DNA from 4 places in the Enterobacter cloacae complex sp. R_G8 genome. Region 3 is predicted to be linked to each of the others. Evidence: predicted binding sites of a transcription regulator. Region 3 holds the regulator's gene; each other region holds the start of a gene.
The links. The regulator LexA, encoded in region 3, represses DNA repair genes until DNA is damaged. The targets are predictions, from matches to a motif close to TNCTGTATGTACATACAGNA.
Positions count from the first base shown of each region.

Region 1 (7,866 bases), 530 kb from region 3:
GGATATACGGACGCTTCTTACGCAGGTCATCCGGGGTTGTCACCCCTACCCAACAAAGCAGCACAATCGCTACCGGCACTTCGAACGCCACGCCGAACGCCATAAACAGCGCCATCACAAAGCTGAGATAGCTGGCGATATCGGTCGACACCTGTACCCCTTCCGGCGCGGTATGCGTCAGGAAGCCGAAGGCCAGCGGGAAGACCACGAAATAGGCAAACGCCATGCCGATATAGAACAGCAGCGAGCTGGAGACCAGCAGCGGGATCACCAGTTTGCGTTCATGCTTATACAAGGCCGGCGCCACAAACGCCCAGACCTGGTAAAGAATGACCGGAGCAGAAGCAATCAACGATACCCAGAACGTGAGCTTAATGGGCGTGAAGAACGGCGAAGCAACGTCCGTCGCGATCATCGTCGCGCCCAGCGGCATCTGCTTTATCAGCGGCGCAGAGACAACCTGGTAGATATCGTTGGCGAAATAAACCAGGCATAAGAAAATAACGAAAACCGCAATAATGCAGTTTAACAGGCGCTTACGCAGCTCTATGAGGTGCGTAATGAGCGGTTGAGTATCATCTACTGCCATGTTTACGCTTTATCACTCGACGAGGGGGATGATTCGGTAACAGGCGCGGCGGGCTTTGCCTCAGCCGCTTTGACCACAGGGTCTTCCGGCTGCGCCTGTTTTTTCAGTTCAGGTTCCTGCGGCGTATGTTCAGGCGCGGTGGCCTGATGCTCCGCGCTGGCAGGCGTTACGCCCTCGCGCTGCGCTTCACTGTTCTTCACCACCGGGTTGTGAATGGTGTTTGCTTCATCGCTCGCTTTTTCAGGATCGTTGACGCTGTAGGAGCGCTTCATGGATTCTGCCGCTTCGCGCAGTTCATCCATTGAAGCTTTCAGTTCCGGCGTCAGGTTATCCATGCTCGCCTTCTCAACCTTTTTCAGGCTTTCCTGAAATTCCTGCAGCTTAAGCTCCTGCGCCAGCTCGTTCTGTACGGTAGTCGCCAGCGAACGAAGCGCACGCACCCACCCCGCAACCGTTTTTACTGCAACGGGTAAACGCTGCGGACCCAGCACAATCAGGCCAATCACAAAGACCAGCAGCAGTTCACCAAAACCAATGTCGAACACGACTTATACCTGCTCTTTATCGTGGCGTTTAGCGTCTTCCTTTTTGGCATCTTCTTGCTTGTCGGAGATGGACTTAGCAGTGAAATCAGCATCCTGGCTGGTTTTATCCTGCTTGTTCTCATCATCGCTCATCGCTTTTTTGAAGCCTTTGATAGACGCGCCCAGATCGGAACCGATAGAACCGAGCTTTTTGGTGCCAAACAGCAGCACGACGATGACGGCAATAATTAACAATTGCCAGATACTGATACCACCCATACAAATTCCTCAGTGATAGATGATTAATTAGTCAGGCCGCATTATACGTACGCAGCCTGGTGATAGCGACGACTGTTCAGCGCGTCTTTCTCCAGCCAACGAACCAGACCACTATTCCGGCGGCCATCAGCCAGGCGGGCGCCATCTGCCAGTCCGGACGGTTGATTAACAACAACGTACCACTTAGCAGCAGTGTTGCGCCAATACCAAACAGATAGCGAGACTGGCCCTGACGCACACGATTCGACTGAAGCTCGTGGGCGATTTTATCCATGCTGAGTTGCAGGTTCTTGCTCTGACGCAAACTGTCATACACCAGTTCAGGAAGCTCCGGCATTTTTTCAACCCAGAACGGGGCTTTATCTTTGAACGCACGTACCAGTGCCGGAATGCCAACCTGATCTTTAATCCAGGATTCCAGGAAAGGTTTCGCCGTCTTCCACAAGTCTAACTGAGGATAGAGCTGTCGACCTACACCTTCAACGTAAAGTAATGTTTTCTGGAGTAAAACAAGCTGTGGCTGCACTTCCATGTTGAAGCGGCGAGCGGTGTTAAACAGATTCAGTAGCACGTGACCGAACGAGATTTCCGCCAGCGGTTTTTCAAAAATCGGTTCGCAGACGGTACGGATGGCAAACTCGAACTCTTCGACATTGGTATCCGGCGGAACCCATCCTGAATCGACGTGCAGTTCGGCCACCTTACGGTAGTCGCGGTTAAAGAAGGCGATAAAATTCTCCGCCAGATAACGCTTATCTTCTTTATTCAGCGAACCGACAATACCGCAGTCAATGCCGATATATTGCGGGTCATCCGGATGCTCATAGCTCACAAAGATATTGCCCGGATGCATGTCTGCGTGGAAAAAGCTGTCGCGGAAGACCTGGGTAAAGAAGACTTGTACACCACGTTCGGCCAACAGTTTCATGTTCGTTCCCTGCTTCTCCAGGGCCACGACATCCGAGACAGGAATACCGTAAATACGCTCCATAACCATCATGTTCTGGCTGCAGTAGTCAGAATAGACTTCAGGGACATACAGCATCGGGCTGTTTTCAAAATTGCGACGCAGCTGGATGGCGTTTGCCGACTCGCGCAGCAGGTTCAGTTCATCGATTAGCGTTTTTTCGTATTCCCGTACCACCTCCAGCGGGCGCAGGCGGCGTCCGTCAGGGAGCAGACGTGGAACCCAGCGCGCCAGACGATAGATAAGCTTCATGTCCGCTTTGATGATCGGCAGGATATCCGGGCGGATAACTTTGATAACGACTTCTTTGCCATTCTCTTTCAGACGTGCGGTATGCACCTGGGCAATGGAGGCAGAAGCCAAAGGCTGAATGTCGAAATCGTCGAACCAGGTCTCAACAGGAATATTGCCCATCGCCTCTTCGATCTGTTTTTTCGCGCGCACGCCGTCAAACGGGGCCACGCGATCCTGCAGCAGCGCCAGCTGATCGGCAATCTGTGGCGGGAAAAGATCGCGACGGGTAGAGAGCATTTGCCCGAACTTAATCCATACCGGGCCCAGCTCCTGTAGCGCCAGACGCAGGCGTTCACCCAGCGGCTGACCTTTATGGCGATTAGGCATCCAGAACAACATCCGCCGCCAGATACGAAGCGGCAGCGTGATACGCATTTTGGGGATAAGCTCGTCGAGCCCGTAACTCAAAAAGGTGTGGACGATAAAATAGAGGCGCCGAATTTCACCAGGCGTCATTTGCCCTCCAGTTTTTCCAGCCGTTTGGTTAACGCATCAACCGCACGTTCAACAGCCGCGGTCTCTTCCGCGAACCAGGCCACTTCCAGCGGTCCGGGGGCCATACGCCACTCTTCGGTCAGCACTTCTGCCGCATAGCGCTGCTGACGTTGCAGGCTTTTACGCAGGAACGCGGTACCGCCATGCAGGGCTTTGCCGATCCCTTCCGCTGCAATGTCGCCAATAAAAGGCGCAAGCAGCTCTGCCGGGTCGAACTCAGCCAGATCGCTGAGCGCAACGAAATTTTGTACGACCTGTATGTCGCCTTCCACTTCCAGCTCACCGCTACGGATCAGCGCCGTCAGCTGCTGGCGGTCACGCAGTTTTGGCAGCACGCTCATGTGCGTGATAACAGAGCAGTCGGCTTCTCCTTCCCACTCCCCCAGAACGTCAAGCTGGCGTTCGCTGAAGACCAGCACAAGCGGCGTCGAGAACTCTTTTAAAACGATGCGTAATACCTTCCCATTAAGCCGCTGACGCGCGGCTTTTAGCGCCGGCGCACGATAGAGGAAGGCATTCAGTACATTCTCGATGCCTGCGGTGACTAAGGGTTTAAAGGGCACGGGACACCTCCACTCAGAACTTATAACCGCGATGCAGTGCGACGACACCCGCCGTCATGTTGAAATACTCAACGTTTTCAAACGCCGCGTCCTGCATCATGGCCTTCAGAGTGTCCTGATCCGGATGCATGCGAATGGATTCCGCCAGATAGCGGTAGCTTTCTGCGTCGTTTGCCACCAGCTCGCCGATACGCGGCAGAACGTGGAATGAATAGGCGTCGTAGGCTTTGCTCAGCGGCTCGATAATCGGTTTGGAGAACTCAAGCACCAGCAGACGTCCGCCCGGTTTCAGCACGCGATACATTGAGCGCAACGCTTTTTCTTTATCAGTAACGTTACGCAGGCCAAACGAGATGGTGATGCAGTCAAAGGTGTTGTCCGGGAACGGCAGCGCTTCGGCGTTTGCCTGCACATACTCAACATTCCCCACCACGCCGATGTTACGCAGCTTCTCGCGTCCCATTTTCAGCATGGAGTCATTGATGTCGGCCAGAACGACACGCCCGGTTTCACCCACCAGACGGGAGAACTTCGCGGTCAAATCGCCAGTACCACCGGCAAGATCCAGTACCGTTTGTCCACGACGTACACCGCTACAGTCGATGGTGAAGCGCTTCCACAAGCGATGAATGCCGAATGACATCAAGTCATTCATCACATCGTACTTCGCCGCCACGGAATGAAATACGTGGGCCACCATGTCAGCTTTCTGCGCTTTGGCGACAGTCTGAAAGCCAAAGTGCGTCGTGTCTTGTGAATCGTCAACCATCTCAGAGCCTGCTTATCAGTAAAATGTTCGTGAAGTGTAACAGATTGGGCGCGTTTGCCCTACGTTTCAACCACCACGTAAGAAACGCGCCAGATGCGGGTCTGGCGATAACTCTGCCGCTAACTCGTTGTCTTCACTGTCTCTCTTTTGTTCATCAGCGCCTTCCCGCAGGCGAAACTCTTCGTCCTGTGCCGTGGCTTGTTCAACCAGTTCCGGATTAATCTCGCGTTTAACCTCTACCCCCAGTCCGCGGAAGGCTTCGGCTTGCGCCAGCAGATTGCCACGCCCGGAGGCGAGTTTTTTCATCGCCTGGCGGTAGTTGTCCTGCGCGCGGTCCAGGCTTTGCCCGACCGAGGACATATCATCCACAAAGAGGCGCATTTTGTCGTACAGCTTGCTGGCGCGATCGGCAATCTGCTGCGCGTTGCGGCTCTGATGTTCATAGCGCCACAGGTTGGCAATGGTGCGTAACGCCACCAGCAGCGTGGTGGGACTGACCAGCATAATGTTGTTTTTCAGCGCTTCAGTTATCAGTTCGGGCTGTCTGTCGAGTGCCAGCAGAAACGCGGGCTCTACCGGGATAAACATCAGGACATAGTCAAGTGAGCGCAGCCCCGGCAGCTGCTGGTAGTCTTTTCTGCCCAGCAGACGAATATGGTTCCGCACGGAGGCAATGTGCTCCTGTAGCGCCGATTCGCGGATGTAGTCATCCTCCGCGTTGAAGTAACGCTCATAGGCCACCAGCGTCATTTTGGCGTCAATCACCACATCCTTGCCCTGCGGCAAACGCACGATGACATCCGGCTGCATTCGCGAGCGGGCGTCGTTTTCGATGCTGACCTGAGTTTCGTATTCATACCCTTCACGCAGACCAGAAGCTTCCAGCACCCGGGTGAGGACGACTTCACCCCAGTTACCCTGCGTTTTGTTATCCCCTTTCAGGGCACGGGTCAGGTTGACCGCCTCCTGCGCCATTTGCGCATTCAGCTGCTGCAGATTACGAATTTCATGTGCCAGGGTGTGGCGCTCACGGGCCTCCTGACCAAAGCTGTCCTGCACCTGACGACGGAAACCGTCCAGTTGCTCACGCAGAGGCGTCAGGAGACTGTTCAGACTCTGGCGGTTTTGTTCATCAACGCGGCGGTTGCTGTGTTCAAAAATGCGGTTTGCGAGGTTCTCAAACTGTTCGCTGAGACGCTGCTCGCTGTTGATCATCTGGCGGATTTTATCTTCCGCATGCAGTTGAGTGGATTCAAGGCGGGTCGTTACTTCACGGAGATCGGCTTCCAGTGAAGTGTTGATATCACGCAGATTGCGCAGTTCGTTGTTGAGTAACTCGCACTCGTCTCGCCAGTGTTCACTCAACGCAAGTTGCTGTTTTGCCCCGCTTAGCTCGGCGACTATCTCTTCACGCTCTGCCAGCTGGTCGGCCTTTTGCTGCGCGTGCTGATAGCTGGAAATCAGCCAGCCTATCGCCACGCCCGCCAGCGCAATCACCGCGTAAATCAGGATTGAGAGATCCACAATGCCCCCTGCATCAACGTATTACCGCACAAAATAAGATTGTGCTGTATAAACGTCCAGTTTGAAAGGGTTTTCCTGCGAGGCGCTACGCAAAAAATAAAGGCCGAACGTGTCGGCCTTTGGTTGCAATAGAGGGAACTAGATCAGACGACGCGCGGCTTCAACCACGATTTTCACCGCATGACTTTCGGTCTGCTTCATGGTTTCGGCGTTCGGGATCTCCTGCTGGGTACGGTTGACGATAACGCCCGCCACCATACCGGCACGCAGACCCTGGCTTGCGCACATGGTCAGCAGCGTTGCGGATTCCATCTCATAGTTCATCACGCCCATAGACTGCCACTCTTCCATAGAACCTTTAAAACGGCTCACCACACGGCCAGAGAAGGTGTCGTAACGCTCCTGGCCTGGGTAGAAGGTATCGGAAGAGGCGGTTACGCCCACGTGCGTGGTGGCGCCAACGGATTTCGCCGCTTCAACCAGCGCCGTCGTACATTCGAAATCGGCAACCGCCGGGAACTCCATCGGTGCAAAGTGCAGGCTTGCGCCATCCAGGCGCACGGACGCGGTCGTGACCAGCACGTCGCCGACGTTAATATGTGGCTGAATAGCGCCAGTGGTACCGATACGCAGGAAAGTACGGATGCCCAGCTGCGCCAGCTCTTCAACGGCAATGGAGGTAGACGGGCCACCGATACCGGTAGAGCACACAATCACGGCCTTACCATCCAGCTCTGCACGCCAGGTGGTGAATTCACGATGGGCTGCCAGCTTAACCGGCTTATCCATCAGCGCGGCGATCTTTTCCACACGCTCAGGATCGCCCGGGACGATAGCGAGCGTAGCCCCTTGTAAATCGTTTTTGGTGAGGCCGAGATGAAAAACATCAGACTTAGACATAGGTGACTCCTCTGTGGGTCGGTTAGTCAGAAGAAGTAAAACGGTACTTTACAGAAGCAATACGCATAATTTCGTGACACATCTCACCATGAATGAAAATGATTGCAGTAAATTTCCATAAAAAAGTGATTTACATCACATTAACAAGTTATATCGTGGCGTGCTGCACAAAAGATAGACCGTTTAAGGCACTGTGGGTTGTTAACCTGGTGTCTATATTTACCTTTGCGCTAACTCATTGGTACGGAGAATGCCATGACTGAAAAAACCGGTTTTGCACCTGCTGCGGCCCCGCATGCCTCGACCATCGTCTCAACGCCTGAAGACGCCATCACGGCGGGAGAGACCTCCATTCCCTCGCAGGGGGAGAATATGCCTGCTTACCACGCGCGACCAAAATCGGCTGACGGTCCGCTGCCGATCGTGATTGTGGTTCAGGAAATTTTCGGCGTTCACGAACATATTCGCGACCTCTGCCGCCGACTGGCGCTGGAAGGTTATCTGGCCGTTGCGCCAGAGCTCTATTTCCGTCAGGGCGATCCGAATGACTACAGCGACATCCCAACGCTTTTGAGCAACCTGGTCAGCAAAGTGCCGGATGCACAGGTGCTGGCCGATCTGGATCATGTTGCCAGCTGGGCGGCGCGTAACGGCGGTGATGCGCATCGCCTGATGATAACGGGTTTCTGCTGGGGGGGACGTATTAGCTGGCTGTATGCCGCACACAATCCGCAACTGAAAGCTGCCGTGGCCTGGTACGGTAAACTGGTAGGCGAAAAAACGCTGAACTCGCCAAAACATCCGGTTGATATCGCCACAGACTTAAATGCCCCGGTGCTGGGACTGTACGGTGGTCAGGACACGGGTATTCCACTCGATACAGTAGAGACTATGCGTCATGCGCTACGCGCGGCGAATGCGAAGGCGGAGATTGTGGTCTATCCGGATGCCGGGCATGCGTT
Region 1 is NZ_CP102246.1:384,266-392,131, reverse strand. Features, by position in the region: gene tatC (Sec-independent protein translocase subunit TatC) at 1-589, opposite strand, end outside; gene tatB (Sec-independent protein translocase protein TatB) at 592-1,134, opposite strand; gene tatA (Sec-independent protein translocase subunit TatA) at 1,138-1,392, opposite strand; gene ubiB (ubiquinone biosynthesis regulatory protein kinase UbiB) at 1,469-3,109, opposite strand; gene ubiJ (ubiquinone biosynthesis protein UbiJ) at 3,106-3,711, opposite strand; gene ubiE (bifunctional demethylmenaquinone methyltransferase/2-methoxy-6-polyprenyl-1,4-benzoquinol methylase UbiE) at 3,725-4,480, opposite strand; gene rmuC (DNA recombination protein RmuC) at 4,547-6,004, opposite strand; gene udp (uridine phosphorylase) at 6,143-6,904, opposite strand; gene NQ842_RS01845 (dienelactone hydrolase family protein) at 7,160-7,866, shown strand, end outside.
Region 1: a site for LexA is predicted at 6,047-6,066, ahead of rmuC (DNA recombination protein RmuC). Genes of this name have one in related genera too.

Region 2 (7,866 bases), 1.8 Mb from region 3:
TGTTTACTATCCTGGCCAGTTCAATCTGAGTGGTTCTATCCTTCTGAATTTCATAAAAATAGCGCTCATCATAAAAATAAACCTTGCGGGAAAAACAATCAAAAAACCACGGGTTAGTGGATATTTTCTTCTTACCATGGGCATCTGAAACGATGCGTTTTGGCTGGCGAAATGACCTCACTCCATTCCTTATCACCAGACATAACCCAATAACCGGCAGAGCCATTAATAAAACGCTGATTGCTTCCCGCATATTCACCAATCCCGTTGATCACCGTCATGAGCGAGTATAACGGGTTCGTTCCTGAGAACAACATGCCCCCTGTCAGGGAATAATGCGTGCCGCCCTGAGCTGTGCGAACAGGCTGAAAAACATCTCGTCGGTGGCCCGCATGGCGGTGAATCCCGCCCGTCGCAGCTTGCTGCCATCACCAAACATGTCGTAATGCCAGCCAAACACGAAGTCGGCAAACTGTCCGTCGTTCAGCTGCAAAATCTCGCTTTCCACCAGCCCGCGAGCTGCGGCAAGTTCGCGCCATACCGCACGGTAGTCCGTAAACAGCTGCTGAAATGAGAGCCGGACCGGGGGGGCAGACTCCAGTTCAAACCAGCGTGCAATGCGTGGCCACAGCTCGCTCCAGCGCCAGATATCCCCGTTATTCACGTTGAATGCCTGGTTCTCTGCTGCCGGCGACGTGGCGGCCCACATGGTCGCCTCTGCCAGCAATTCGCCGTCGGTATGATCAACAATGCTGTGCCAGGTCTGTTCAGAGCCGGGAAAACGCAGCGGTAAATCCAGCGCCTTACACAATGAGGCGTACAGCGCGATGCTCAGGGCAAGATTCATGGTGTTGCCTGGCACCGTGCTACCCACCACACCCGGTCTGATGGCGCTCCAGTGCCACTGTTTTCCGCGTTGAAAATCGCTAAGCCACCTGAGCTGGGCCGCATTAAACTCTGCCCCCGGTACGCCGGGATCGCTTTCACGTGCCGGGGTTTTAAACGGGCCAAGATGCGCGCCGTAGACTTTGTAGCCCTGCATCAGGCTGACCGTCTCAAGAGGGGCCGTGTTTTCGAGATTACTGACCAGATGGCGCAGCATGGTGACGTTCGGTTCAACCATCTCTGTCCAGTTCGCGGCGTTGACCCAGGCGCTGTAAAACACATGAGTGATCCCGCTGAGCGCTGACAGTGCCCGCGCGCTGTCCTGCGCATCCAGTAAATCGACATTAACCATCGCAATGCCGTCAGGGTGAGATACCGCCTGGCGGCTCAGGCCAATAACCTCCCACTGATGGCGCAAAAGCGTTTTGACCAGCTGATTGCCAACAATCCCGCTGGCGCCAGCGACCAGTGCGACCCTGTGTTGCTGCGTCTTATTCATGGTGTTTCTCCGAAAGGGGTGACAGACACAGTGTGATCTATTATTTTTTCCTGATATATCCCCCGAATCCGATGGCATTTATAAGCAGAATCACGAAATGAATAATAAGCTCAACGCCATTTCCACCTTTCTGCGCGTCGCCGAAGCCGGCTCCTTTTCCGCTGCCGCCCGCCTGGCCGGGATCAAGCAGTCCGCCGTCAGCCAGCAGATCGCCGCCCTTGAGGAAGAGCTCGGTGTGGTATTGCTGCATCGTACAACGCGCAGGATGAAGCTCACCGCGCAGGGTGAGCGTTACCGGCGGGATATGCAGCTTGTGCTGGAGGCCATGCAGGAAGCAGAGCGACGCCTGAACCCGGTTGAGCATCAATATCAGGGGGCCGTACATGTGCAGTTGCCGAGTGGCCTGGGCCAGATCGTGTTGCCGCGCCTGCTGACACTACAGCGCATGAATCCTGAATTACATCTGCAGGTTTCGCTTGATGACCGTATCGCCGATCTGGTCACCGAAGGAGTGGATGTGGCGCTACGACTGAGCGCAGAGCCTCCGCAAACCCACGCGGCACGCGTACTGGCACGCATTGAAACGCCACTCTTTGCTGCCCCGTCATTCCCGCCGGTAGAGTCCGTGTACGCGCTGGCGGCGCTTCCCCACGTGCGATTCAGCGGTATCCCGCTGGACGCACCTCTTCGCCTGGTTTCTGATGACGAAACGATTGATATTGCAGTGAATACCGTTTTCCGGGCCAATACCAGCGACGCCCTGTTACAGGCGCTGGAGGCAGGCATGGGTATTGGCGGTATGCAGCTACCGCTCGCGGCACGGGCGTTGCAAACCGGTACGCTGGTGCCGGTACTCCCCGCGTGGCGGTTACCCGACCGCTTTCTCTATGCGGTTTACCCGGACGCTCGCTTTATTCCACACAGGGTCAGAAGCGTTGTCGGGGTCATAGAACAGCTACTGCCTGAAATAATTAAGAAAAATTAAACATTCCTGGATGCATACTCGCCAGCGCGCCTTGTTGAACTAAAATTTTTCGACTTTCAACGAGTTCCGGAAAATTCCCCTCCCGTCTCTTGATCGTTCTGGTTAATCATGAATACTGTATATAAACACAGTAATATGAGTTAACCATTATGCAGTTGATCTCTCCTTTGGGGCCTGATGCCACGCTATTGCTTCCGTTGTTTATGGAGCGGGTGCCCTGTGGCTTCCCCAGCCCTGCTCAGGATTATGTCGAGGACAGCCTTGACCTGAACAAGCTGGTGATCAAACACCCCAGCGCGACCTATTTTGTCAGGGTGAGCGGTGATTCGATGATTGGCGCAGGGATCAGCCATGGCGACCTGCTGGTGGTTGACCGTTCGTTAACCGCCGTTCATGGCGATATTGTGATTGCGGCGGTCGCGGGCGAATTTACCGTGAAGGAGCTGCAAACGCATCCGCGTCTTCAGCTCATCCCCCATAATCCTGACTACGCGCCGGTCGTTTTTGCCGCGGAAGACGAGCTGGAGATCTTCGGCGTTGTGACGTTTACCCTGAAAGCTAACCGCCATGTTCGCGCTCGTTGACGTAAACAGTTTTTACACCTCCTGCGAGACGGCGTTTCGGCCCGACCTTAAGGGGAAACCCGTGGTGGTCGTTTCAAATAACGACGGGTGTATCATTTCACGTTCAGCAGAAGCAAAAGCATTGGGGATCGGCATGGCCGGTCCCTACTTCAAGCTGAAGGATGAGCTGAGACGCCAGAAGGTACACGTCTTTAGCTCCAATTATGCGCTGTATGCGGATATGAGCCGCCGGGTGATGACCATCCTTGAAGAGATGGCCCCGAGAGTGGAGATCTACTCGATTGATGAAGCCTTTCTGGATCTGACGGGCATCAGCCACTGCATGAGTCTGGAGGCGTTCGGGCAGGAAATCCGCCAGCGCCTGTACAAAGAGACCGGACTGCTGGTCGGGGTGGGCATTGCGCCCACCAAAACCTTAGCCAAGCTGGCTAACCATGCCGCCAAAACCTGGAAGAAAACCAACGGCGTGGTGGATTTATCGAATATCGATCGTCAGCGTAAACTGCTGTCACTGGTACCGGTCAGCGAAGTGTGGGGCGTCGGGCGCAGGATCAGCAAAAAACTGAATCTGATGGGGATCGAGTCTGCCCTGCATCTGGCGGAATGTTCAAGCTGGGTGATCCGTAAACACTTCAATGTCGTGCTGGAAAGAACTGCCCGCGAGTTACGCGGTGAACCGTGTCTGGCGCTGGAAGAGTTTTCGCCAACAAAGCAACAAATCATCTGCAGCCGCTCCTTCGGCAGCCGTATCACCCGGTATGACGATATGCACCAGGCGATCTGCGCCTATGCGGAACGCGCCGCCGAGAAGCTGCGCGAAGAGAAACAGTTTTGCTGCTATATCAGCGTGTTTATTCGCACCAGCCCGCATGCAGAGGATGAGGTTTTTTATGGTAACCAGGCCTCCGGCAAGCTGACGATCCCCACCAACGATACGCGGGATATTATCAGGGTAGCTATCGAGTCATTGAACCGAATCTGGAAAGAGGGGCATCGCTATATGAAAGCAGGCGTCATGCTCAGTGACTTTTTCAGTCAGGGCGTGGCACAGCTTAGCCTGTTCGATGAACACCCACCGCGGCCAGACAGCACAGCCCTGATGCAGGTTATCGACCACCTTAACCGTTCAGGCCGGGGGTCTGTGTGGTTTGCGGGCCAGGGGGCGGTGAAATCCTGGGCGATGAAGCGGGATATGCTGTCGCCCTGCTACACCACGCGCTATTCCGATTTGCCAGTCGTTAAATAACAAAGCCCGGATCCCTCCGGGCTTTTTTATGCGTGATTACACCAGCGCATTCAGCGTAGCCAGTGCGTCAGGCGGTAACACCAGATCCCCTGCCGCGAGGTTTTGCCGCAGATGCGCCACGGAAGAGGTTCCCGGGATCAGCAGAATGTTTGGAGAACGTTGCAGCAGCCAGGCCAGCGCAACCTGCATCGGTGTCGCCCCCAGGTCGTCCGCCACCGCCTGCAGCCCGGAAGATTGCAGCGGCGTAAAACCGCCCAGCGGGAAGAATGGCACATAGGCAATCCCCTGCTGCGCAAGCGAATCCACCAGCGCATCGTCACTCCGGTTCACGATGTTGTACATGTTTTGCACACACACCACGGGTACCATCTTCTGCGCCTCGGCAACCTGCGTGGCCGTGACATTGCTCAGACCAATATGTCGCACCAGCCCTTGCTGCTGTAGCTCGGCCAGAGTGGACAGCGGTTCAGCGATCGAGCCTTCCGCCGGTCCGTGTGTGCTAAACATAATCCGCAGGTTAACCACGTCCAGCACATCCAGCTGCAGATTACGCAGGTTGTCATGCACCGCCCGGGTCAGCTCCTGTGCGGAAAAGGCCGGCAGCCAGGCACCTTTATCGTCGCGACGCGCACCGATTTTGGTGACGAGGGTCAGATCGTCCCGGTACGGATGCAGCGCCTCACGGATCAGCTGGTTAGTCACATGCGGACCATAAAAATCGCTGGTATCGATATGATTCACGCCCGCCGCCACGGCTTCCCGGAGCACCTCCAGCGCGGCATTTTTGTCCTTCGGTGGGCCAAAAACGCCCGGCCCGGCCAGCTGCATCGCGCCGTAACCCAGTCGTTTTACCGTTCGCGTCCCGAGCGCGAATGTCCCGCTTTTATCAATGCTGCTCATGTTCACCTTCCTCATCTAAATGATCCGGATTTACAACAGGTTCCTGTCGGGAACCCTTAGTTAAGCGCGAGTTAAATTAAAGTTTAAATTCCCTACGACGATAGTATTTGTGTACCCCTGCACTTTCTTACGGACGACCGCTATGCTGAAAAATCTGCACGTGATTACCGGAATTATCTTTGCTCTCACCATATTCTGCCTGCTGCAAGTTGTCACGGGAGGGTTGTTCTACTCTGCCGTCAGCAACGATCGCCATAACTTCCAGAACTCCGGGGTGCTTAATGCCCAGCAGGAGAGCCTGAGCGACAGCGTTAACACCCTTATCAAAACGCGCGTCACCGTGACGCGAGTGGCGATCCGCTACCTGAAAAATCAGCGCGATCCGGCGTCCCTGGAGGCGATCAACAAACTGCTTGGCACCGCGGGCGACTCTCTGGCTAAAGCTGAAGCCTATAACAAACAGTGGCAGGCCCTGCCGCAGGTTAACGGCCAGAATGCGGCGCTAACCGACGAGATGCTGAAATCCTGGAACCAGATGCATGAAGTGATGCGTCTGTCGATTGAGTATCTGCGTGCCGACAACTACCAGGCCTATGGCGATCTGGATGCGCAGCAGGCGCAGGACGCTATGGAAGCGGTCTATAACCGCTGGCGTGCCGAGAACAATACCCTGCTGAAAGCCGCTACCGAAGAGAACCAGAGCAGCTTTACCCAGATGCAGTGGACGCTGGCGGCAATTTTCCTGGCCGTTATCGCCGTGCTGGTGGTGATCTGGCAGGGTTTACAGCACCTGCTGTTAAAACCGCTGAAAACCATTATGAACCATATTCGCACCATTGCGGCAGGCGATCTGACGCAGGATATCACCCTCTCTGGCCGCAATGAGATGGGCCAGCTGGCGGCCGGTCTGCATGAGATGCAACAATCTCTGGTCACCACGGTCAGCGCCGTACGCGGTAGTACCGACTCCATCTACACCGGCGCAGGCGAAATTGCTGCCGGAAGTAACGATCTTTCCGCCCGTACGGAAGAACAGGCCGCCTCGCTGGAAGAGACCGCTGCCAGCATGGAAGAGCTGACCGCAACGGTGAAACAGAACTCCGACAACGCCCGTCAGGCGACCCTGCTGGCGAAGAACGCGTCTGAAACAGCGGCGCGCGGCGGTCATGTGGTGGATAACGTTGTCCGCACAATGACGGAAATTGCCGACAGTTCGCAGCAAATCGCCCACATCACCGGCGTGATTGACAGCATTGCCTTCCAGACCAACATTCTGGCGCTGAACGCCGCGGTAGAAGCCGCACGCGCCGGGGAACAAGGTCGTGGCTTTGCGGTAGTTGCCGGGGAAGTGCGTACTCTCGCGAGCCGCAGCGCGCAGGCGGCAAAAGAGATCAAGGGCCTTATCGAGAACTCTGTCAGCCGCGTGAATACCGGCTCTGAACAGGTTAGCGAAGCCGGTGCAACGATGAAAGAAATTGTGGCGGCAGTGACCCGTGTGACCGATATTATGGGCGAGATTTCGTCTGCGTCTGATGAGCAGAGCCGCGGTATTGAACAGGTGAGTCTGGCCGTTTCGCAGATGGACAGCGTCACCCAGCAAAACGCCGCGCTGGTACAGCAGTCCGCCACGGCGGCAGCGGCGCTGGAAGATCAGTCCGAACAGCTGCGCCAGGCGGTGGCGGCGTTTCGTCTGAGCGGCAAACAACAGGCCGCTGCCCCCCGCCCAACAAATGTGAAAACACCGCAGCTGTTGCGCCCGGCCACGGCAAGCACCGCCACCGACAGCAACTGGGAAACGTTCTGAGTGCTGTGCGGGCGAGAATATCGCCCGCCACGGCCCGTTAACGGCTGCGCTTGGCGTGCCGTTCCCAGTTCTCCTGTTTTGCGTCGTCGGATTTTCGCAGTGAAACATAACAGGCCCCGCTGCCGCCGTGATGCGGCAGCGCCACGCAGAAGGCCTGCACTTCCTCAAACTCGGTTAACCAGCGCGCCAGATAGCTACGCACCACGTTGGGATGAGCATTCTGTTCGCGCCCTTTTCCATGAATGATAATTAAATTACGTAATCCGTCGCGTCCGGCCTGGCGAATAAAGGCGTACAGCATCTGGCGGCAACGCTCGGCGGGCTGACGTAACAGGTTCAGGCTGGCCTGGCGGGAGTATTTCCCGGAACGCAGCTTATCCATTACGCCCTGTTGTACCCCTTCACGCTGGAACGCCAGCGGCTCATCCAGGGGCAGAAGTTCCAGAAAACCCAGGGTCAGGAAGTTATCCAGCTGCTCGGCATCAATCTCCTGGCGCGCCCGCGTATTGCGGCTCGGCTGCCAGTGAATATCTGCGCAGCGCTTCAGGGGCTGGACATCCTCCATGGCGTCAAGAAACAGTGATTTGTCGTCAGGGTTCATGGAAATCCTCCGGCTACATCTGAGTCTGTACTATACCTTCGCGGGGAACAGGCCTCAACAACCGCTATCCCGCTGAGGGTGGGCCTGATATTAACCTGATGAAAAGCGATAACAATGTCCGCATAAATTTAATTGCCACTTAACTTAAGTTTCAGCAAAAATAAAACCATCGATTTGCGTTAAAATTTCATGAAATCAATCACTCATCCGCCTTTCATTTTGAGAGAAAGCTGTTATAACTACATTAACCTGCCCCATGGATATAACATCCAGGATCTGCGAAAGGACGCACTGCTGTGTGTACTGTAGGGTCTGTCTGATGTCGGACAGACTCTGTTTTTTTATAAATGATTTTTCATGCC
Region 2 is NZ_CP102246.1:2,990,685-2,998,550, forward strand. Features, by position in the region: gene NQ842_RS14125 (hypothetical protein) at 1-253, opposite strand, end outside; gene NQ842_RS14130 (SDR family oxidoreductase) at 326-1,384, opposite strand; gene NQ842_RS14135 (LysR family transcriptional regulator) at 1,482-2,369, shown strand; gene umuD (translesion error-prone DNA polymerase V autoproteolytic subunit) at 2,519-2,953, shown strand; gene umuC (translesion error-prone DNA polymerase V subunit UmuC) at 2,937-4,199, shown strand; gene NQ842_RS14150 (aldo/keto reductase family oxidoreductase) at 4,236-5,099, opposite strand; gene NQ842_RS14155 (methyl-accepting chemotaxis protein) at 5,242-6,903, shown strand; gene smrA (DNA endonuclease SmrA) at 6,941-7,504, opposite strand; gene NQ842_RS14165 (LysR family transcriptional regulator) at 7,860-7,866, opposite strand, start outside.
Region 2: a site for LexA is predicted at 2,483-2,502, ahead of umuD (translesion error-prone DNA polymerase V autoproteolytic subunit). Genes of this name have one in related genera too.

Region 3 (7,866 bases):
ACGTACCGTTGCTCAACTCGCGTTCGATGTACGGATACATGGCTCTCACTACCGCAACCGGATCGCTGTCTGCCCCTTCAACGCCAAAGATTTCGCGATCGACCGTCGCCAGAATGCCCGGATTCTGATATGCCTCGCGACCGACCATCACACCATCCATATGCGCCAGATGTGTTTTGGCCTCGTCGAGCGACTTGATGCCGCCGTTAATCGACATCGTCAGATGCGGGAAATCACGCTTCAGCTGGTACACGCGAGGGTAGTCCAGCGGCGGAATTTCACGGTTCTCTTTCGGGCTCAGGCCAGAGAGCCAGGCCTTACGCGCGTGGATGATAAACATCCCGCACTCGCCCTTTCCGGCAACCGTATTGATGAAATCACACAAGAATTCGTAGCTGTCCTGGTCGTCAATACCGATACGGGTTTTCACCGTCACGGGAATGGAGACCACATCGCGCATCGCCTTGATGCAGTCCGCTACCAGCTGTGCGTTCCCCATCAGACAGGCGCCGAACATGCCGTTTTGCACGCGATCGGACGGACAGCCAACGTTAAGGTTAATTTCGTCGTAGCCACGCGCTTCTGCCAGCTTTGCACAGTGCGCCAGCGCGGCCGGATCGCTGCCGCCCAGCTGCAGGGCTACCGGATGCTCTTCTTCGCTGTACGCCAGATAGTCGCCCTTCCCGTGAATAATCGCACCAGTGGTGACCATTTCGGTGTACAGCAACGTATGGCGGGAAAGCTGGCGCAGGAAATAGCGGCAGTGTCTGTCCGTCCAGTCGAGCATGGGCGCAATGGAGAAACGGTGTGCAGGAAAAGCAGTCTGGTGTTCTGACGACATGGCGAAGTTTTAAGCATCTGGTGGAAAAGGGGCGCTACTATAGCATAAAGAAAAGCCGGAGGCGCAACGCCTCCGGTGCCCTTTAGAACGTCATACTCAACTGCGCCCCGGCGCCCCAGGTTTCATCTTCACCGTAGAGCCCCATCAGGTCGACGTGAACCGTGTTAAACGGTGCAAAACCGACACCACCGGTAAAGACGTTACTGTCATTCCCTTTCATATCGGCGCGATAACCCGCACGCACGGCCAGCCAGCTCAGCGGCGTCACTTCCGCACCTACGCCAACATACTGCGAGGTATCCTCGCTTTTAAAGCCCTTGGTTTCTGTCAGATCGCCATCGGCGGTCAGGGTCACCAGATCGTTGTGCCAGGCAGCCCCCGCCGTCACCAGCGGACGGATTTGATAGGTGTCTTTATAGCTCACCACTTCCCCCGTGCGCCCGTTGCGGATGCGAATATCTTTGGTGTCGATATCGCGTGACATCAGGTTTTGCCCACTCACCCCGACCGTCCAGTGTTCGCCGAAATCTGCCGCGATACCCGCATCCACGTTAAAGCCGGTATCGTCTGTCCGGTAGCGGCTGTCGTTCCACTTGTTACTGTCGTAATCGTAAATGGAGGTGGTGTAGTTATAGACCCATGTTTTCTGCAGCTTCGGCGTGACGCCAAGGGAAACCGGGACGCCACCCAGATCGAACTGACGGGCAATCGCAACACCATAATCGGAGACAATCGCCGCCCGGCCAGACGCCGTAGAGTTGAGGTTTTTTGTGATTTGATCGGTACCGTTCAGGGCCGCATCCAGTGCAACCCCCGCCGCCACCGCATCACTGTTTTGAATACCGCGCAGGTAGTCAATATCTTGCTGATCAATAGAAGAGCTGACGCGCCCGTGGGCATAGCCTTTCGCCATAAAGGCCACGGAGAGCCCATCGTTAGGGATACTCACCGCAATCCCCGCGCCTGCCGTTGCACGTGCAGTTTTGCCCTTGAGATAGTCCAGTTCATCGGCAAGATCTTTTGCCGCGCCCTGGAACTGATCGATTGAGCCCAGCGGGTTGGTAATCACTTCAATGGGGGTAAGGCTATCAACCACATCCTTGTAGTGTTTGATTTTGTCGTTGATGGTATCAATCTCATCCTGAAGATTGTCTTCATCCGTCACCTGCACGCCGACGGACGGTAAAATAACCGTCACATCATCGTCCGGTTTTGCCTTTGCCAGCAGCGCGGGGTTGATTAACACCCCGCTGCCATAGCTGCCTGAAGCAACGCCCGTGCCACCCATTGCGTCGCTACGTGATTCTGTCCAGGTATTGGCTGCTCCCGCCTGATTTGCCATAAACAGGGAGACAGCGATGCTAACCACCGAAAATTTAAAATGTTTTTTCACAGTATGCTCGTCTTATTGTCGTTAATAACATCACCCTGTCTGTTATCACCCAAACAGGAACGAACTATTGCTGTGAATAAGTACAAAAAGACCCGCTATTTCCTTAAGTAAAACTCCGGACAGGCCTGTTGTTATTTGTGACGGCCCTCAATATTTATAGAAGAGGAAATTATTTTTTCCCAGGTTTTCCATCGTGCGGCCCAAAGAACTGAGGGGGATGATCAACCCAGCGATCTTCACGCGTGGCGGCATACTCCGGATTAAGCGGATAGTAGATTCGGTTGTGCTTCTTATTAGCCTCGCCAACCACCAGTAATCGCACCTCTTCTTCAGTGTTATTAATAAAGGTATGGCAGATGCCTGTACCAGCGGGAAAGCCTACGCTGTCGCCGGGTTCGAGCTTCCACAAATAGCCGTTAATCCAGGCTTCCGGATACCCTTCCAGCACATAGATGAACTCCTCTTCGTCGCTTTCCGCGTGGGGATAGGAGGTTCGACGTCCGGGCGGCAAACGTTCGTGGTGAATACCAATCCGCCGAAGGCCAAGGTGGCGGGCCAGCGGTGCACCGATAGAGAAAAGCTCGTTACTGTCGGGATAGGTTGAATTATCTGGCTCTTCCACATCTCGCCAGTGCCGAATACAGTCAGGTTTTTTCATGGTTAATTTCCCGGTTTGCGATGGGTCAGGTATAGCACAGCCTGGCGGATCTCGGCGTTTTTACCAGAACATGATAAAGTGAGGGTTTCCATCCTATAACATCCGAGGTGCTGAATGGATAAGTCCACAAAAGAGCTGTTAGCGCAGGCAGAGAAGCTGTGCGCGCAACGCAATGTGCGCCTGACTCCGCAGCGCCTTGAAGTATTACGCCTGATGAGCCTGCAACAGGGCGCCATCAGCGCATACGACCTGCTCGATCTGCTGCGCGAAAGCGAGCCGCAGGCTAAACCGCCTACGGTCTATCGTGCACTCGATTTCCTGTTAGAACAAGGGTTTGTACACAAGGTCGAATCCACAAACAGCTATGTGCTATGTCATCTTTTTGACCAGCCAACCCACACATCGGCCATGTTTATCTGCGACCGTTGTGGCGTGGTGAAAGAAGAAGGTGCGGAAGGCGTAGAAGATATTATGCATACGCTCGCAGCCAGAATGGGCTTTGCTTTGCGTCATAATGTGATTGAAGCGCATGGTCTGTGCTCAGTGTGTGTCGAAGTAGAGGCCTGTCGGCATCAGGATGAATGCCACCACGACCACTCGATCCTCGTAAAGAAAAAGCCACGCTAATCATAGTAAAGGCGGCTCATGGCCGCCCTCAGGGAGTACTTCCTTGTACTTGCGGGTATTATCCGCTTACCAACGGTAGTCGTTGCGTTTTTCCCAGTCGCCGACTTCTTTTTCAGCCTGGTCTTTCGCGTAGCCGTAACGTTCCTGAATTTTCCCGACAAGCTGATCGCGTTTACCTTCGATGACCGTCATATCGTCATCCGTCAGCTTACCCCACTGTTCTTTCGCTTTACCTTTGAACTGCTTCCAGTTGCCGCCGATTTCGTCTTTATTCATCATCGTGTCCTCATAGTTAAGCGTCGGTTCGTAACGTCCGTTACGTTCTTTTCTGCTGGACGTGATAATAATTGTAGTTAAGGATTCGGCGGTTTATTTCATATTCGGAATCTTTAACCGTCACGATATATCGTGACGGGAAGGAAGCCAGGTATTGTTTTGCCAGTGACGGTACCAGATAAAGCCCAGCGACACCCCCCGCAATGCGAGAAAGACCGCCAGAGAGAGCCATAAGCCATGGTTACCCAGCCAGGGGAGCGTCAGTAACGTCAGGGCAAAACCAGCCGCCGCCACCGCCATGCTGTTACGCATCTCCGCACCTCGCGTCGCGCCAATAAACATGCCGTCCAGCAGGTAACACCAGACCCCCACCACCGGCAAAATGACCTGCCAGATGAGGTAATGGCTTGCCAGCTCGCGCAGTGCAGGAAGGGAGGTCAGTAACGCAATAATCTGTTCGCCAAAACAGGCGTAAATCAGCGCAAACACCAGCGCCACCAGCCCCGACTGCCGACAGGCCGCCCGCCAGACATCCCGCAGCTGACCACTTTCACGTGCGCCATATGCCTGGCCGGAATGCGCTTCGACAGCATAGGCAAAGCCATCCAGCGCATAGGCGGTAAAGGTCAGCAGCGTCATCAGAACGGCATTCACCGCAACGATGTCTGGCCCAAGCCGTGCGCCAAAGACCGTCAGTGCGCCGAAGCAGAGCTGGAGCAGCAAGGAGCGCAGCATGATGTCGCGATTGAGCGCCAACAGCGTGCGAATATTACCGCGCCATGCGCTCTTCAGCAGCGCAAGAGAGATCCCGCGCATGACCAGCACCCGCCAGACCATCCACAGACCGAGGATAAACGTCCCGTATTCAGCAATCGCCGTCGCCAGTGCCGCACCCTGCACATTCATGTGCAGGCCCATCACCAGCCAGAGATCGAGCACGATGTTGAGGAGGTTGCCTACCACCAGCAGGATCACGGGCGCGCGGGCGTACTGCACGCCGAGTAACCACCCCAGCAGGACCAGATTGGCCAGCGACGCGGGCGCACTGAGCCAACGAATTTCAAGGAAGCGTCGTGCCTGCTCCAGTACCGCTTCGCTGCCGCCAACGATATGCAGCGCCAGGTCAATCAGTGGGGTACGCAATATAGCGATTAACGCGCCGGCCCCAAGCGCCAGAATTAACGGCTGAACCAGCGCACGCGCCAGACGCAAAGGATCTTTAGCACCGTACGCCTGCGCCGTGAGTCCGGTGGTGCTCATGCGCAAAAAAAGCAGGAGCATAAAAAGGAAGCTGGTCGCCGTTGCGCCAATCGCCACGCCGCCCAGATAGATGGGTGAATCAAGGTGACCAATAACTGCCGTATCCACCAGCCCCAGCAGCGGAACGGTGATATTGGAAAAAATCATCGGCAGTGCAAGACGCCACAATGCCTTATCGGATGCCGTCAGCAGTGACATGAAAAAATACCGGGAGTGGATGAGGGATCAGGCCACGGCGGATCCGTAGCCTGTCAGGATGAGATTACAGCCATTCTCCATTGCGAATAACCCCTACTGCCAGCCCCTCGATAGAGAAGTTTTGCTCGCGCAGGTCAACCACAATGGGGGAAAACTCGCTGTTTTCCGGCAACAACTGGACGGTATTGCCCTGTTTTTTCAGACGCTTAACCGTCACTTCATCATCGATGCGTGCCACGACAACCTGGCCGTTACGCACGTCTTGCGTTTTATGCACCGCAAGCAGATCGCCGTCAAGAATACCGATGTCTTTCATGGACATACCGCTTACGCGCAGCAGGAAATCCGCGCTCGGTTTGAACATGCCAGGATCAACCTGGTAGTGGCCTTCGATATGCTGTTGCGCCAGCAGAGGTTCACCTGCAGCGACGCGGCCTATCAGCGGAATGCCTGTCTCTTCTTCCACCAGCAGGCGGATACCGCGTGAAGCACCCGATACAATTTCAATCACGCCTTTACGCGCCAGCGCTTTCAGGTGTTCCTCGGCAGCGTTCGGAGAACGGAAGCCCAGACGCTGAGCGATTTCCGCACGCGTGGGTGGCATACCCGTCTGGCCGATATGATCCCGGATGAGATCAAACACCTCTTGCTGCCTGGTCGTTAACGCTTTCATTCCGCCCCCTGGGTGTATATACAGTTATGCTGTGAGTATATACAGTCAAAGGCGATTTTGGAACCAAAAACTGCACAAAAAACCAGGGACTTAATTATTCCTCGAGGCTCATCGGAAATGTGACCAAAGCAGCGTGACCCAGGTAATAGCTGCAGTAATAATCGCCAGCAACACGGCAGCAGACCCCATGTCTTTCGCCCGGCCAGAGAGCTCATGGAAATCAGAGCCGATACGGTCTACAACGGCCTCAATAGCGCTATTAAGAATTTCCACTATCATCACCAACAGTACAGAGCCGATCAGCAGCACGCGGGTCATCGCATCAACATCAAGGAAACAGGCGATAATCACGGCGACAATTGCGGCGATGCCCTCCTGGCGAAATGCGGCTTCGTTGATCCACGCGGCACGGAAACCTTTCCAGGAATAGCCGGCGGCTTTGATGATTCGGGTTAACCCAGTGGTATTATTGGCCATTAAAAGAACCTTTTATTTGAAATAGCGTCAATAACAGGAGGCGCAACGTGTTGCGCTGTAGCCTGAAGTATGACGGGTAACAACAGTAATTTCGCGCGCTTTCTGTTATCCTTGCGCCGCAATTGCATTATTAACCAGAGGCTTTACATCGTTTATGTCTGGCTGGCCACGAATTTACTACAAATTACTTAATTTACCATTAAGCGTCCTGGTAAAAAGTAAGTCTATCCCAGCAGAACCCGCGCTGGAATTGGGGCTCGATACGTCGCGCCCTATTATGTATGTTTTGCCTTACAACTCGAAGGCAGACTTGCTGACGCTTCGCGCCCAATGTCTGGCGCATGACTTACCTGACCCGCTTGAACCGTTAGAAGTCGACGGTACGCTGTTGCCGCGATACGTATTCATTCACGGTGGGCCACGCGTGTTTACCTATTACACGCCAAAAGAAGAGTCCATTAAGCTGTTCCACGACTATCTCGACCTGCATCGCAGCAATCCCGATCTGGATGTGCAAATGGTGCCGGTGTCAGTGATGTTTGGTCGTCGTCCGGGCCGCGAAAAAGGGGAAGAGAACCCACCGTTACGCATGCTTAATGGCATCCAGAAATTCTTCGCCGTCTCCTGGCTGGGACGCGACAGCTTTGTGCGTTTCTCCCCTTCCGTCTCGCTGCGCAGAATGGCGGACGAGCACGGCACCGATAAGATCATCGCGCAAAAACTGGCGCGCGTGGCGCGCATGCATTTCGCTCGTCAGCGTCTGGCCGCCGTGGGACCGCGTCTTCCGGCACGTCAGGACCTGTTCAACAAGCTGCTGGCCTCCAAAGCGATCGCCCGTGCCGTTGAAGACGAAGCGCGCACTAAGAAGATTTCTCACGAAAAAGCACAGCAGAACGCTATTGCGCTGATGGAAGAGATCGCCGCGAACTTCTCCTATGAGATGATCCGTCTTTCTGACCGCATCCTTGGCTTCACATGGAACCGCCTCTATCAGGGCATTAACGTCCATAACGCCGAGCGCGTTCGCCAACTGGCGCATGACGGCCATGAAATTGTTTATGTGCCCTGCCACCGCAGCCACATGGACTACCTGCTTCTCTCGTATGTGCTTTATCACCAGGGACTGGTGCCTCCGCACATCGCGGCCGGTATCAACCTGAACTTCTGGCCAGCAGGCCCGATTTTCCGCCGTCTGGGGGCGTTCTTTATTCGTCGTACCTTTAAGGGCAACAAGCTCTACTCTACCGTGTTCCGCGAATATCTGGGCGAGCTGTTCAGCCGCGGTTATTCCGTTGAGTACTTCGTGGAGGGGGGACGTTCACGCACCGGCCGTCTGCTGGATCCGAAAACCGGCACGCTGTCGATGACCATCCAGGCAATGCTGCGCGGCGGTACCCGTCCGATCACGCTGGTACCCATTTACATTGGCTACGAGCACGTCATGGAAGTGGGGACTTACGCCA
Region 3 is NZ_CP102246.1:4,801,851-4,809,716, forward strand. Features, by position in the region: gene dusA (tRNA dihydrouridine(20/20a) synthase DusA) at 1-841, opposite strand, end outside; gene traF (conjugal transfer protein TraF) at 924-2,183, opposite strand; gene NQ842_RS22680 (cupin domain-containing protein) at 2,404-2,892, opposite strand; gene zur (zinc uptake transcriptional repressor Zur) at 3,007-3,519, shown strand; gene NQ842_RS22690 (CsbD family protein) at 3,586-3,795, opposite strand; partial or broken gene NQ842_RS23365 (hypothetical protein) at 3,845-3,919, opposite strand; gene dinF (MATE family efflux transporter DinF) at 3,916-5,253, opposite strand; gene lexA (transcriptional repressor LexA) at 5,318-5,926, opposite strand; gene NQ842_RS22705 (diacylglycerol kinase) at 6,035-6,403, opposite strand; gene plsB (glycerol-3-phosphate 1-O-acyltransferase PlsB) at 6,558-7,866, shown strand, end outside.

Region 4 (7,866 bases), 530 kb from region 3:
TCCAGATGTTCACCGAAGTACTCCACCATGTCGTTACGCTCTGCCTCCCCGTGAACCAGCACGTCCAGACCTAAGCGCTCCTGCTCCACAATCGCCTGTTTGATATGTTCCGCGATGCCGGTGCGGTAGTTGGCCGCATCAAGGTTGCCCTTTTTGAAGTCCAGACGAAGACCGCGGATCTCGGTAGTTTGCGGGAAGGAACCGATGGTGGTGGTTGGCCATGCAGGTAAGTTGAAACGGGCACGCTGGGCTTCAGCACGCACTTCATACGGGCTTTGACGCTGGCTGTCCTGCGCGGTGATGGCCGCCAGGCGTTTTTCCACCGCCGGGTTGTGAACGCGAGCCGAGTGACGGCGCGCCTGAATCGGGGCGCTCCATTCGGTAATCGCCGCCGTGTCACCGCTGTTCAGGGCATCACGCAGCAGAGCCAGCTCTTCACATTTTTGCAGCGCAAAGGCGAACCAGCTCTTCACTTCCGCATCCAGACGGGTTTCTACGCTGAGATCGATCGGGCTGTGCAGCAGGGAGCAGGAAGAGGCAACCCACAATTCACGTTTGCCGACGATATCCTTAATCTGCGCATATTTCTCTGTCAGATCGGCGCGCCAGACGTTACGACCATTCACCAGACCGGCAGAAAGCAGCCAGTCCGCTGGCAGGCGTTTATGCAGTTCTGCGACATTATCTTTGCCGTGCACCAGGTCAACGTGCAGGCCCTGCACCGGCAATCTGGTGATGGTGCCGAGGTTCGGCGTCACACCTTCAAAGTAGGTGGTAAGCAACAGCTTCACCTGCCCGGTGAGTGCATCGTAAGCCGGTTTGAAAGCCTCAAGCCATGCTTGTGGCAGTTCGAGCACCAGCGCTGGCTCGTCAATTTGCACCCACTGAATACCGCGTTTGCCCAGCTCAATCAGCACCTGTTTGTAGACCGGCAGAATGTCCTTCAGCAGGCTCAGACGATCGAACGGCTCGCCTTTGACTTTCCCCAACCACAGGTAGGTCACAGGCCCCAGCAGCACCGGTTTCACCTGATGCCCCAGCGCCAGCGCTTCGTCCACTTCATCCAGTAACTGGGTCCAGGTCAGTTTGAACTGCTGCCCTTTAACAAATTCCGGCACCATATAGTGATAGTTGGTGTTAAACCACTTGGTCATTTCCGCCGCTGCCGCTGGCTCACCGGTTGGCGCACGGCCGCGTCCGATGCGGAACAGCGTGTCGATATCTACCGATCCATCGTTGTTCTGATGACGAGCCGGTACGTTGCCAAGCAGCAGGCTGGTCGTCAGAACATGGTCGTACCAGGCGAAATCGCCCACCGGCAGCAGGTCTACCCCCGCCTGTTTTTGCTGCTCCCAGTGGCGGGCACGCAGTTCGCGGCCCACTGCCAGCAGCTCTTCACGCGTGGTGTTTCCTGCCCAGTAGCTTTCTTGTGCTTTTTTTAGCTCGCGACGCAGGCCAACGCGAGGGAAACCGAGAGTGTGATTGCGGATTGTCATGTCATGCCCCTTGTGAAATTCGTTATTTAGACGTCCAGATGTTTACACTTCTATAATTGGCAGGTACTGTATATTCCTCAAGCGCAAAATGTTCATGGCGAAGTGAAGGACTTTCATGATCGAGATAAAACACCTGAAAACGCTACAAGCGTTGCGAAACTGCGGTTCTCTCGCGGCGGCGGCGGCCTCACTGCACCAGACTCAGTCCGCCCTTTCTCACCAGTTCAGCGATCTGGAACAACGTCTCGGCTTTCGTCTGTTTGTGCGTAAGAGCCAGCCGCTGCGCTTTACCCCGCAGGGCGAGATCCTCCTGCAACTGGCTAATCAGGTGCTGCCGCAGATTGCCAGCGCGCTTCAGTCCTGTAATGAGCCGCAGCAGACTAAATTGCGTATCGCCATTGAGTGCCACAGCTGTATTCAGTGGTTAACTCCCGCGCTTGAGAACTTCCGCCAGAAGTGGCCGCAGGTGGAGATGGACTTTACCTCCGGCGTGACGTTTGACCCGCAGCCGTCTCTCCAGCAGGGCGAGCTGGATCTGGTCATGACATCAGACATCCTGCCACGTAGTGGCCTGCACTATTCACCGATGTTCGATTATGAGGTGCGCCTGGTGCTGGCGCCGGATCATCCGCTGGCCAGCAAGACGCGTATCACCCCGGAAGACCTGGCGACTGAGACACTGCTGATATACCCGGTGCAGCGCAGTCGCCTGGACATCTGGCGCCATTTCCTGCAGCCAGCGGGTATCAGCCCACAGCTGAAAAGCGTGGATAATACGTTGCTGTTGATTCAGATGGTGGCCGCCAGAATGGGCATCGCGGCGCTGCCGCATTGGGTGGTGGAGAGTTTTGAACGCCAGGGCCTGGTGGTCACCAAAACCCTGGGTGAAGGACTGTGGAGCCGGCTGTACGCCGCCGTGCGCGATGGCGAGCAGCGTCAGCCGATTACGGAAGCGTTTATTCGCTCAACGCGGAACCACGCGTGCGACCATCTTCCGTTTGTGCGGAGCGCGGAGCGACCCAACGCCGATGTACCCACAGCGAAGCCAGGATCACCGCTCCCCCAATAAGGAAACTTGGCCAGTGTGGCTGTTGCTGCCAGATGGCAAGATTAACCAGCAGCCCCGCGGGTACATGCACATTGTTCATGATCCCCAGCGTACCGGCGTCTACCTGTGTAGCGCCGTAGTTCCACATGAAGTACCCCAGCCCCGAGGCCACCACGCCCAGCCAGACCAGAATGCCCCACTGCACGGAGGTGGTAGGTAGCTTTTGCGGGTTACCCAGCATAAACCACGCCGCGACCGCAACCACTGCCGCCCCCAGATAGAACCAGGCAAAGGCGTTGTGCTGCGGCATCGGGCGGGTTTCCATCAGGCGCTTGTAGCCCACCATGCCGATGGCGAAGCTGATGTTTGCTAACTGCACGAACATCAGGCCGGTCCAGAAGTGATCGCTCACTTTATCGTAGCGAATAATCGCCGCGCCAATCACCGCCAGCGCCGCGCTCAACAGATAGCCCCAACGCAGACGACGCCTGCTGAGCAGGTCGTAAATCAGCGTGATGTAGAGCGGCGTCAGCACCGTAAAGAGCAGGAACTCCGAAACGGACAAGTAGATATACGCCCGAAAGCTGAACAGATACATGATGCCGAGCTGCATCGCCCCCACCAGCATATAGAGCAGAATGGTTTTCAGTGATTGTCCGCGCATCCGCAAAAAGGGCAGGAACACCAGCGCCGCCAGCCCCACGCGCATCAGCACCGAGAAATAGCTATCGACCGAACCGGCAAGGTATTCGCCAATCAGGCTAAAGGAGAAGGCCCACAGGATAGTGGTGATAATGAGTAGCGCCACAATGCTTGTCTCTCAGAAAGAAGGAGAGGCATTGTAGCGAACTCTTTAGTTGACAACTGAGCGATAAATAATCAAATGAAGATTATTCAAGGAACAGCTTGCGCAGATATTTCGGTACCGCGTTGTCTGCGTTAGTGCCGATCACTTCCAGCTCCGGGTGCAGGTCTTTCAGGCGCTGGTGCGCGTTCTGCATGATGCAGCCTTTACCCGCCATCGAGAGCATCTCAGCATCGTTCATGCCATCACCAAAGGCGATACAGTCTTTCAGCTCAAAGCCCATGCGTTTGGCTACCGCTTCCAAGGCGTGACCTTTGGAGACACCCCCCGCCATCACTTCCAGGCAGGTCAGCGTGGAGAAGCTTACGTTGACGCGGTCGCCCCAACGGGCGTTGATCGCCTGCTCCAGCGGCAGCAGTTCTTCGTGACTTTCGCAGGTAAAGAAGACTTTGCTGATCCCTTCCGGCTCCAGCAGACCTGGCTCATACAGGGAGTAGTTAAACACCGCTTCTTTGAAGAAACGCATCTCTTCCGGGCGATGACGGTTCATGAACCAGTCATCATCGCGGTAAACGTTCGTGACGATAGCCGGATTATTGTGCACCACACCGAACAGATCGGCGGCAATATCGCGATCCAGGTTGTGGGTAAAGATCAGATTGCCATCGGTGTCGTGCACGCGCGCACCGTTGGAGGTGATCATGTACGATTTGATCTCCAGGTTATCGCGGATCTGCCCCACGTCCACGTGGTGGCGCCCGGTGGCAAACACAAAGTTCACGCCGCGGGCAGTCAGCAGTTTTAACGTCTCTTTCGCGTAAGGCGACAGGGTGTGGTCGGGGGAAAGCAGCGTGCCATCTAAGTCAGATGCAACAACCTGGTACATAGGGAAATTTAACCTCAATAAAAAATCAGTTATGCCTGTCGAAAAATTCAACAATGGCGTTGAGCGCGACTGAGCGCATAGCGTCCTTTTCGAAAAGGATCTCATGGTACGCGCCGTTGATGACCAGTGGTTTACCCCCTTCACAGGGGTGACCCGCGGCAGCGCGCAATTCACAAAAACGGTCGTGCATGCGGTTATCCACCACACGCTCTTCTTCTGCCTGGATCAGCAGCGTCGGCGTATCATCACAACCAACCCCTGCCAGAACCTGTTCACCGGCAAGAATGCCCTCCCGTACCCAATGATACGTTGGGCCACCTACGCGCAGGCGCGGTTCATCGGCATAAAAACGCAGGTTACGTCGATACCGTTGCCGGCTATGGGTCAGCACGTTCAGAGCAAACGGCAATGCGCGCCAGCGCCCCGTCCCGATGGCGTACCCTTCACGAATGCGCTGATGGCCCTCAGCCCAGTCAAGGATATGGCGCACCATCCAGTCAGGAAAACGCATGACGATGCCATACATCGGCGCGGTGAGCGCAATGGCATCGCACTGGTGCTCATAACGTTGTAAAAACAGCGTTGAAATCGCGCCGCCCATCGAGTGCGCCAGAATATAGCGCTTACGCCACGGTCCAGGCTCGACTTCCTGCTGCCAGAATGCGGCAAGATCGTCGACATAATCGCTGAAGTTATCCACATGACCGCGATGGGTGTCGGATAACATACGCCCGGACAGTCCCTGCCCGCGGTGGTCGATAATCAACACGTCGAAGCCCAGATGGAACAGGTCATAGGCCAGTTCAGCGTATTTAATGTAGCTCTCAATACGACCGGGACAGACCACGATGACCCTATCGTTTTTTACATCACGGAAACGAACAAAGCGTACCGGGATATTCCCGACGCCTGTAAACTCATCTTCCTCACGCTGGCGCCAGAAATCGGTCAGCGGCCCCATGGAGAAAGCAGCAAATGCGTTTTCTCGTGTTTCCCAGTCCTTTTTCTGCTGCAACATCGGGTTTCCACCCCCCGTAATTCAGGGAATATCGTTTTTTTCGTAACCGGTCACAAAATGACTCAACAATAGCGTATTGTGGCATAAAAACAGACGATTCGGGAGTTTCAAATGACCTTTGAGTGGTGGTTCGCTTACCTGCTGACATCCATCATCCTCAGCCTTTCACCGGGTTCGGGCGCAATTAATACCATGACAACCTCCATTAACCACGGTTATCGCGGGGCGGTGGCGTCTATTGCCGGTTTGCAGGCTGGGCTGGGTATTCACATTGTGCTGGTCGGTATTGGTCTGGGGACGTTGTTCTCCCGCTCGGTGCTGGCGTTTGAAGTGCTGAAATGGGCCGGTGCGGCGTATCTGATTTGGCTCGGCATTCAGCAGTGGCGCGCAGCAGGCTCGATTGACCTGAACACCCTCGCCCGGACGCAAACGCGCGGTCGCCTGTTTAAGCGGGCGGTGTTTGTGAATCTGACCAACCCCAAAAGCATCGTTTTTCTGGCCGCCCTGTTCCCACAGTTTATCGTCCCGCATCAGCCGCAGGTAATGCAGTACGTAGTCCTGGGCGTGACCACCATTGTTGTCGATATTATTGTGATGATTGGCTACGCGACGCTGGCGCAGCGAATTGCGGCATGGATTAAAGGGCCTAAACAGATGAAGGCCCTGAATAAAGTCTTTGGTTCGCTGTTTATGCTGGTTGGCGCGCTGCTTGCGTCAGCGCGTCACGCTTAGCGAGAAATAATAAGATGAATACCAAAGCCGGCGAACAGCGCGCCGGCGAAGCCGTCAATCCACTTCGCGATGCGCTGATAGCCACGGCGCATCGCCGGTAAGGCAAACAGGCTGGCAACAACGGTGAACCACGCAAACGTCTCAACCACGATCAGCAGGAAGATCCCCCAGCGCGCACCCGCCCCCACGCTGTCGCCCACGAACAGGGAGAAGACAGAGCCGAAATAGATAATCGCTTTCGGGTTCGCCAGGTTGGTCAGCAGCCCTTTCACAAAGCTACGGCCGCCCGTAGCCAGCTCGACCTTCGGCTCTTGCGGCTTTTTCTCTTCTTTCTTCAGCGCCCCGCGCAGCATCTGGTAGCCCATCCAGCACAGGTACAGGCCACCACCGACCATAATGATGTTATGCAGCCAGGCCATCTTCGCCAGAATCAGGTTCAGACCGAGCAGTGCGACTGCCGCCCAGACCATGACGCCCATGGTAATACCGAGCACGCCCATCATCGCCTCTTTGCGGGAGCGGCTGACGGCGGTTTGTGACACGAAGAAAAAGTCAGGGCCTGGGCTCATCAGCGCAACGATGTGCACTAACGCCACGGTAAGAAATAGCATTAACATAATTAGCTCGCGGGGAAATAATTCAGTGAGTCATCATCCTGGCACTTTTTTGCCCGGCTGACTACTCCTCATCATCACCATCGGCATGTGAACGGATGAGCGCCATGAACGCTTTACCAAAGCGCTCCAGCTTGCGCGTACCGACGCCGTTGACGCTGAGCATTTCGCTGGCGCTGAGCGGCATTTGCTCGGCCATCTCGATCAGCGTCGCGTCGTTGAAGACCACATATGGCGGAATGTTCTCTTCATCAGCAATCGCTTTACGCAGCTTGCGCAGTTTGGCAAACAGCTTGCGATCGTAGTTACCGCCGTAAGATTTTTGCATCACCCGCGGTTTCAGGGCGACAACGCGCGGCACGGCGAGCTTGAGTTCAACATCCCCGCGCAGTACCGGACGCGCAGCTTCGGTGAGCTGAAGCGCGGAGTGCTGGGCGATGTTCTGTGTGGCAAAGCCGAGGTGAATCAACTGGCGAATAATGCTGACCCAATGCTCGTGGCTCTGGTCCTTACCAATACCGTAGACGGGCAGCTTATCGTGGCCCATGTCGCGGATACGCTGGTTATTGGCGCCACGTAACACTTCCACCACATAGCCCATCCCGAAGCGCTGGTTCACACGGTAAATGGTCGAGAGCGCCTTACGCGCGTCCATCAGGCCATCGTACTGCTTCGGCGGGTCGAGACAGATATCGCAGTTGCCGCACGGCTCCTGACGCCCCTCACCAAAGTAGTTGAGCAGCACCAGACGGCGGCAGGTTTGCGCTTCAGCAAACGCACCCATGGCGTTGAGCTTGTGACGCTCGATATCCTGCAGCTGTCCCTGCGGTTTCTCTTCCAGACAGCGGCGCAGCCACGCCATATCGGCCGGATCGTAAAACAGCATCGCTTCCGCAGGCAGGCCATCACGTCCGGCGCGGCCGGTTTCCTGATAGTAGGATTCGATATTTCGTGGAATATCGAAGTGCACCACAAAGCGGACGTTGGGCTTGTTAATGCCCATCCCGAATGCCACCGTCGCCACCACAATCTGCAGATCATCGCGCTGGAATTTTTCCTGCACGTCGGCGCGGATATGGTTTTCTAACCCGGCATGATAGGCCGCCGCGCTAAAGCCGCGGTTTTGCAGACGCGCAGCGGTGTCTTCCACCTTCGCGCGGCTGTTACAGTAAATGATGCCTGACTTGCCGCGCTGCTCCTGCACATAACGCAGAAGCTGATCCAGCGGCTTGAACTTTTCCATCAGCATATAGCGGATGTTCGGGCG
Region 4 is NZ_CP102246.1:375,473-383,338, reverse strand. Features, by position in the region: gene metE (5-methyltetrahydropteroyltriglutamate--homocysteine S-methyltransferase) at 1-1,496, opposite strand, end outside; gene metR (HTH-type transcriptional regulator MetR) at 1,612-2,565, shown strand; gene NQ842_RS01830 (carboxylate/amino acid/amine transporter) at 2,453-3,352, opposite strand; gene yigL (sugar/pyridoxal phosphate phosphatase YigL) at 3,435-4,235, opposite strand; gene pldB (lysophospholipase L2) at 4,261-5,253, opposite strand; gene rhtB (homoserine/homoserine lactone efflux protein) at 5,365-5,985, shown strand; gene rhtC (threonine export protein RhtC) at 5,982-6,602, opposite strand; gene recQ (ATP-dependent DNA helicase RecQ) at 6,664-7,866, opposite strand, start outside.
Region 4: a site for LexA is predicted at 1,561-1,580, ahead of metR (HTH-type transcriptional regulator MetR). Genes of this name have one in related genera too.